Pseudonocardia sediminis: one gene and its partner. The main gene of each other region encodes a partner of the protein of the gene in region 2 in a complex. Links are inferred from orthologs where the notes say so. Each region holds a gene or a part of one and is shown on either strand. Other genes may lie near its edges.

Region 1 (3,204 bases), 3.1 Mb from region 2 along the record:
GCCCTGGCCACCCGGATCATGGCCGCGACCGGCCGGGCCCCGGAGACGGTGGTGCGCCGGACTCTCGACGCCCACGACCGCGGACGCCTGCACGTCCTGCCGCAGGTCGAGGGACGCCTGACGTGGGCGGCCAAGCGGGCCCTCCCGGGTCTCTACACTCACGGCACCGGGCTCGGGGCGCGGCTGGCGACGAGGATGCTCGACGGGCCGCCCGGGCGCCGCTGACCCCGCCGCGTCGAGCCGATGGCGGCCCTTGCAGGCGGGCTCCGGAGCCGGGCGGGCTCAGAGCTTCGTGAGCGGGACCCCGCCGATCAGCATCAGCCGCACCGTGCCGGAGCTGCCGAAGTCGATCGTGACGGTGGCGCGCTGGCCGACGCCGTCCGAGGCGATCACCGTGCCCAGGCCGTACTTGTCGTGGTTGACCCGGTCGCCGACGTCGAGCGAGATCGTCGCGTTCATCGTGCGCTCGGGGACCTTCCAGTCCCCGCGGTCGCCGCTGCCGCGCCGCTGCCCGAAACCGAACCGGCCGACCGGGGCGGACGGGCGCTCGGGCTCCGTCCGCCGCCAGTCCACGAGCTCGGGCGGGACCTCGTCGAGGAACCGCGACGCCGGGTTCGTCGAGGGCTGGCCGAACGCCGAGCGGACGATCGCCCGGGACAGGAACAGCCGCTCGCGGGCCCGGGTGATCCCGACGTAGGCCAGGCGCCGTTCCTCGGCGAGCTCCTTCGGGTCCCCCAGCGTGCGCAGGTGCGGGAAGATCCCGTCCTCCCAGCCGGTGAGGAACACGACCGGGAACTCCAGGCCCTTCGCCGTGTGCAGGGTCATCAGCGTGACCATGCCGGAGTCGTCGTCCGGGATGGAGTCGGCGTCGGCGACGAGCGCGACCCGCTCCAGGAACGCGGCCAGCGAGCCCGGTGGGGGCGCGCCGGCGTCGGCGTCGTCGTCCTCCGCGGTGCCCGCGGCCCCGGCCCGCTCCTGTCCCCGCTCCTCCTGGGCCCACTCCTCCTGGGCCCGCTCCGCGGCCGCCGCGGCGCGGTCGGCGGCGTCGGGGTCGGTCGAGAGCGCGGCGAGGTCGGCCACCGCGGCGTCGCCGGCGAACTCCCGGGCCACCGTGACGAGCTCGGCCAGGTTGTCCATCCGGGTCCCGTCCTGCGGGTCCTCGCTGGCCTGCAGCTCCTCGACGTAGCCGGTGCGGGCGTAGATCGTCTCCAGGATCTCCGACGTGTCGTCGCCGCGCTCGACCATCTCGCGCAGCTCGTCGATCATCCGGACGAACCCGGCGATGTTCTTCTGCGACCGGGTGGCCAGGGCGGGTGCGCGGTCGGGCTCCTCGGCCGCGATCCGCAGCGCCGCGGCGAAGGAGATCCGCTCGCGCTCGGCCAGGTCCGCCACGACCGACTCCGCGCGGTCGCCGATCCCCCGCTTGGGGACGTTCAGGATCCGGCGCAGGCTCACCGTGTCGTCGGCGTTGGAGAGCACCCGCAGGTACGCCAGCGCGTCCCGGATCTCGCGGCGCTCGTAGAACCGGACGCCACCGACGACCTTGTAGGGCATCCCGACGCGCAGGAACACGTCCTCGAACACCCGGGACTGGGCGTTGGTGCGGTAGAAGATCGCGATGTCGGAGTTGCGGTACTCCCCGGAGTCGACCAGCCGGTCGATCTCGGAGGCGACGAACGAGGCCTCGTCGTGCTCGTTGTCGGCGACGTAGCCGATCATCTTCTCGCCGTCGCCCTGATCGGACCACAGCCGCTTGTCCCGGCGCTCGGTGTTGCGCGCGATCACCGCGTTCGCCGCGGTCAGGATCGTCTGGGTGGAGCGGTAGTTCTGCTCGAGCAGGATCGTGCGCGCGTTCGGGAAGTCCTGCTCGAACTCCACGATGTTGCGGATGCTCGCGCCGCGGAACGCGTAGATCGACTGGTCGGAGTCGCCGACCACGCACAGCTCGGCCGGCTGGGCACGCTCGGTCGCCGGTGCGACGAGCTGGCGGACCAGCTCGTACTGGGCGTGGTTGGTGTCCTGGTACTCGTCGACGAGCACGTGGCGGAACCGGCGGCGGTAGTACTCGGCGACGGCCGGCATCCGCTGCAGCAGCGAGACCGTCTCCATGATCAGGTCGTCGAAGTCGAACGCGTTCGCCTGGCGCAGCCGGGCCTGGTAGACGCCGTAGACCTCGGCGATCCGGCGCTCGTGCTCGGTGCCGGCGCGCTCGGAGGCGTCGTCCGGGGAGAGCAGCTCGTTCTTCAGGTTCGAGATCTGCGCGGCCAGTGCCCGGGGGGCGAACTTCTTCGGGTCCAGCTCCAGGTCCCGGCCGACGATCCCGATCAGACGGCGCGAGTCGTCCGCGTCGTAGACCGAGAACGCGCTGCGTACGCCCAGGTGCTTGGCCTCGCGGCGCAAGATCCGCACGCACATGGAGTGGAACGTGGAGACCCACATCGCCGCCGAGCGGCGCCCGACGAGCGCGTCCACCCGCTCCTTCATCTCCGCGGCGGCCTTGTTCGTGAACGTGATCGACATGATCTCGCCCGGGTGCACCCCGCGTTCGGCCAGCAGCCAGCCGATCCGGTGGGTGAGCACCCGCGTCTTGCCCGACCCGGCCCCGGCCACGATCAGCAACGGCGCACCGGCGTGGGTGACGGCCTCGCTCTGCCGCGGGTTGAGGCCCTCCAGCAGCGCACGGCCACGGGAGGTCGTCGGTGCGGTCCCGGCGGAGGTCGCACCGGTGTCCTGGGCGGGGAGTTCGAACAGCGCACTCATCGTGTCGAACACGGTACCGCCGCCCACCGACAACCCTCGCGCTCGCCCGCGCGTGCCCCACGGTGCTCCGATCGTGTGGCACACTCGTCGCCGTGCAGACCACCAGGCGATTTTCCTACGGGTACCGGAGTCCGGCACCCGTCGCCTGAACGAGCAGAACCGACGCCCCGGAGTCCGCGGACCCGGGGCGTCTCGTATGTCCGGTGCCGCCGACTCCCACCTCATCGGAGCAGACCATGACCACCCCCGCACCGGACCCGCTGACCTCGCAGGCACCCTCGGACGCCTCCGACCTGCCCCCGGTCCCCACGACCGAGGAGGAGATCGACGAGCTGCGTCGCGAGATCGACCGCCTCGACGCCGAGATCCTGTCGGCGATCCAGCGCCGCACCGAGGTCTCGAAACGGATCGGCGCGACGCGGATGGCGTCCGGCGGGCCGCGGA
Region 2 (2,961 bases):
CGAGCGGGATCACGCTCAGCGGGACCAGCACGATCGCCGCGAACACCGGGTAGATGAACGGCAGCACCGGACCGAAGACGGGCTGCGGCAGCGTCCCGTACATGTCGCCGCCGGCCAGCCAGGTCTGCACCCCGATGCGGTAGACGTCGAGGTCCAGCGAGTAGCCGTGCAACCGGGTCCAGGACCAGATCAACGCCGCGATCAGCAGCGGCACCGCCACGAGGAACACGGCGCGGTTACCGGTCAGGAGCGCGCGCAGCCTCCGGACGAACACGTCCACGTCGGACGTGGTGCGGATGACGGTCACGCTGCTCCTCCGGGCTCATCGACGGCTCTGCCCACCGACAGCAGTGCCGACCCACGGTATCCGGGCGGTCGCGGGTCCGGACCACGGCCCTGGCCCCCGACCCGGCGCACCGCTCCCGTTGCGCCGTACCGGTGCAGGTCCCCGCGGCCGGACCGCCCGGCGGCCGGCGGAGCTACTTGACCCCGGCCGCGTCCATCCCCCGCAGCTCCTTCTTCAGGTCCGCGATCTCGTCGCGCAGCCGGCCCGCGAGCTCGAACTGCAGGTCGCGCGCCGCGGCGAGCATCTGGTCGTTCATCTGCTGGATCAGGTCGGCCAGCTCCGCCCGCGGCATGCCCGTCGTGTCCTTGCCGGCGACGACGCCGGAGCTGGTCCGCCCGGCCTCCCCCGCCGCGCGCTTGCCGCGCGAGGCGTTGCGCCCGGACCCGCCGACCGGGACGGCCTCCTCGGTGTCCTCGGCCTCCCGGTACACCTGGTCGAGGATGTCGGCGATCTTCTTGCGCAGCGGCTGCGGGTCCAGCCCGCGCTCGGTGTTGTAGGCGACCTGCTTGGCACGACGGCGGTCGGTCTCGTCGATCGCGTACCGCATCGAGTCGGTGATCTTGTCCGCGTACATGTGCACCTGGCCGGACACGTTGCGCGCCGCACGCCCGATCGTCTGGATCAGCGACGTGCCCGAACGCAGGAAGCCCTCCTTGTCCGCGTCGAGGATCGCCACGAGCGACACCTCGGGGAGGTCGAGGCCCTCCCGGAGGAGGTTGATGCCGACCAGCACGTCGTACTCGCCGGAACGCAGCTGGCGCAGCAGCTCCACCCGGCGCAGGGTGTCCACCTCCGAGTGCAGGTAGCGGACCCGGATCCCCAGCTCGAGCAGGTAGTCGGTGAGGTCCTCGGCCATCTTCTTGGTCAGCGTGGTGACCAGGACCCGCTCGTCGCGCTCGCTGCGGGCGCGGATCTCGTGCACCAGGTCGTCGATCTGGCCCTTGGTCGGCTTGACCACGACCTCCGGGTCCACCAGACCGGTCGGCCGGATCACCTGCTCGACGAACTCGCCGCCCGTGCGCTGCATCTCGTACGGCCCCGGGGTCGCCGAGAGGTAGACGGTCTGGCCGATCCGGTCGGCGAACTCCTCCCAGGTCAGCGGCCGGTTGTCGGTGGCCGAGGGCAGGCGGAACCCGTACTCGACGAGGTTGCGCTTACGGGACATGTCGCCCTCGTACATGCCGCCGATCTGCGGCACCGTCACGTGCGACTCGTCGATCACCAGCAGGAAGTCGTCCGGGAAGTAGTCGATCAGCGTGGCGGGCGCGGTGCCGGCGCCGCGGCCGTCGATGTGGCGCGAGTAGTTCTCGATGCCCGAGCAGAACCCGACCTGGCGGATCATCTCCAGGTCGTACTGGGTGCGCATGCGCAGCCGCTGGGCCTCGAGCATCTTGCCCTGGTTGTCCAGCTCGGCCAGGCGGGCCTCCAGCTCGGCCTCGATGTCGCGGACCGCACGCTCCATCCGGTCCGGACCGGCCACGTAGTGCGTGGCCGGGAAGATGCGCAGCTCGTCGACCTGCTTGATCGTGTCGCCGGTGAGCGGGTGCAGGTAGTAGAGCGACTCGATCTCGTCCCCGAAGAACTCGATGCGGATCGCCAGCTCCTCGTAGGCCGGGATGATCTCCACGGTGTCCCCGCGGACCCGGAACGTGCCGCGGGCGAACGCGACGTCGTTGCGCGTGTACTGGATGTCGACCAGGGCCCGGAGCAGCTTGTCGCGCTCCACCTCCTCGCCGACGGCGAGCTGCACCGACCGGTCGAGGTAGGACTGCGGCGTGCCCAGGCCGTAGATGCACGACACCGACGCGACCACCACGACGTCGCGCCGCGAGAGCAGGTTCATCGTCGCCGAGTGGCGCAGCCGCTCCACGTCGTCGTTGACCGAGGAGTCCTTCTCGATGTAGGTGTCGGTCTGCGCGATGTAGGCCTCGGGCTGGTAGTAGTCGTAGTACGAGACGAAGTACTCGACGGCGTTGTTCGGCAGCATCTCGCGGAGCTCGTTGGCCAGCTGCGCGGCGAGGGTCTTGTTCGGCGCCATCACCAGCGTCGGGCGCTGCTGCTGCTCGATCAGCCAGGCCGTGGTGGCCGACTTGCCGGTACCGGTGGCGCCCATGAGGACGATGTCCTCCTCGCCCTCGCGCAGCCTGCGGTCGAGGTCGGCGATGGCCGTCGGCTGGTCACCGGCCGGGACGTGCTCGCTGACCACCTCGAACCGCTTGCCCGTGCGCTCGATGTCGCCCACCGGGCGGTGCACCGAGTGCGCCAGCGGGGTGTCCGTCGGCGTCTCGCCCGCGTTCGGGTGCGGCTGAACCTCAGCCTGCTCGTGCACGTCTGCTGCACTACCGGGGACCTCAGTCGCGAATGCCACGGAACCCAGGGTACGAGCAACCCCCGACAGTTTTGGTGCGCGGAGGGCTCACGGGGGCCGGATCCGGTGGAAGGATCACCGCGGTGCACCCTCCGAAGATCCAGAGCTTCGACCCGGTGTCCGGGACCAACGTCGACACCAAGGGCAACCCGCGCGTGATCGACACGTTCCGGGAGCACGACTGGGGCCTCTATCTCAGCCGCCCGATCGTCGGCCGGCCGAACGCGTGGTGGATGGAGACCTGGGT

The links.
Region 1: the proteins of uvrB (region 2) and EV383_RS25805 are in contact, whole or in part, in a crystal structure (PDB 7EGT), measured with the Thermus thermophilus proteins. The link is inferred for Pseudonocardia sediminis from one-to-one orthologs. Residues at the interface, in WP_096411307.1 of Thermus thermophilus: Glu23, Leu25, Arg26, Asp27, Gly28, Glu29, Arg30, Phe31, Arg55, Glu326, Asp327, Phe328, Glu379, Ser382, Gln383, His398, Gly400, Arg401; in WP_096412145.1 of Thermus thermophilus: His654, Arg656, Phe657, Gln666, Asp668, Glu669, Lys680, Arg681, Leu682, Ser683, Lys685, Tyr686, Ala687.

Annotation. Positions count from the first base shown.
Region 1 is NZ_SHKL01000001.1:5,524,548-5,527,751, forward strand. Bases 22-3,156 are described here. They hold EV383_RS25805 (UvrD-helicase domain-containing protein), read right to left. Parts: upstream 2,761-3,156; coding sequence 283-2,760; downstream 22-282. Other genes in these bases: EV383_RS25800 (SDR family NAD(P)-dependent oxidoreductase), read left to right, coding at 22-225; EV383_RS25810 (chorismate mutase), read left to right, coding at 2,997-3,156. Also shown: more of EV383_RS25800, read left to right, coding at 1-21; more of EV383_RS25810, read left to right, coding at 3,157-3,204. UniProt on the Escherichia coli protein: A helicase with DNA-dependent ATPase activity. Unwinds DNA duplexes with 3'-5' polarity. Translocates on single-stranded DNA with 3'-5' polarity. Initiates unwinding more efficiently from a nicked substrate than double-stranded DNA.
Region 2 is NZ_SHKL01000001.1:2,468,010-2,470,970, reverse strand. The notes cover bases 47-2,938. They hold uvrB (excinuclease ABC subunit UvrB), read right to left. Parts: upstream 2,613-2,938; coding sequence 480-2,612; downstream 47-479. Other genes in these bases: EV383_RS11510 (ribonuclease FAU-1 family protein), read left to right, coding at 2,798-2,938; EV383_RS11520 (glycosyltransferase 87 family protein), read right to left, coding at 47-307. Also shown: more of EV383_RS11520, read right to left, coding at 1-46; more of EV383_RS11510, read left to right, coding at 2,939-2,961. UniProt on the Escherichia coli protein: The UvrABC repair system catalyzes the recognition and processing of DNA lesions. A damage recognition complex composed of 2 UvrA and 2 UvrB subunits scans DNA for abnormalities.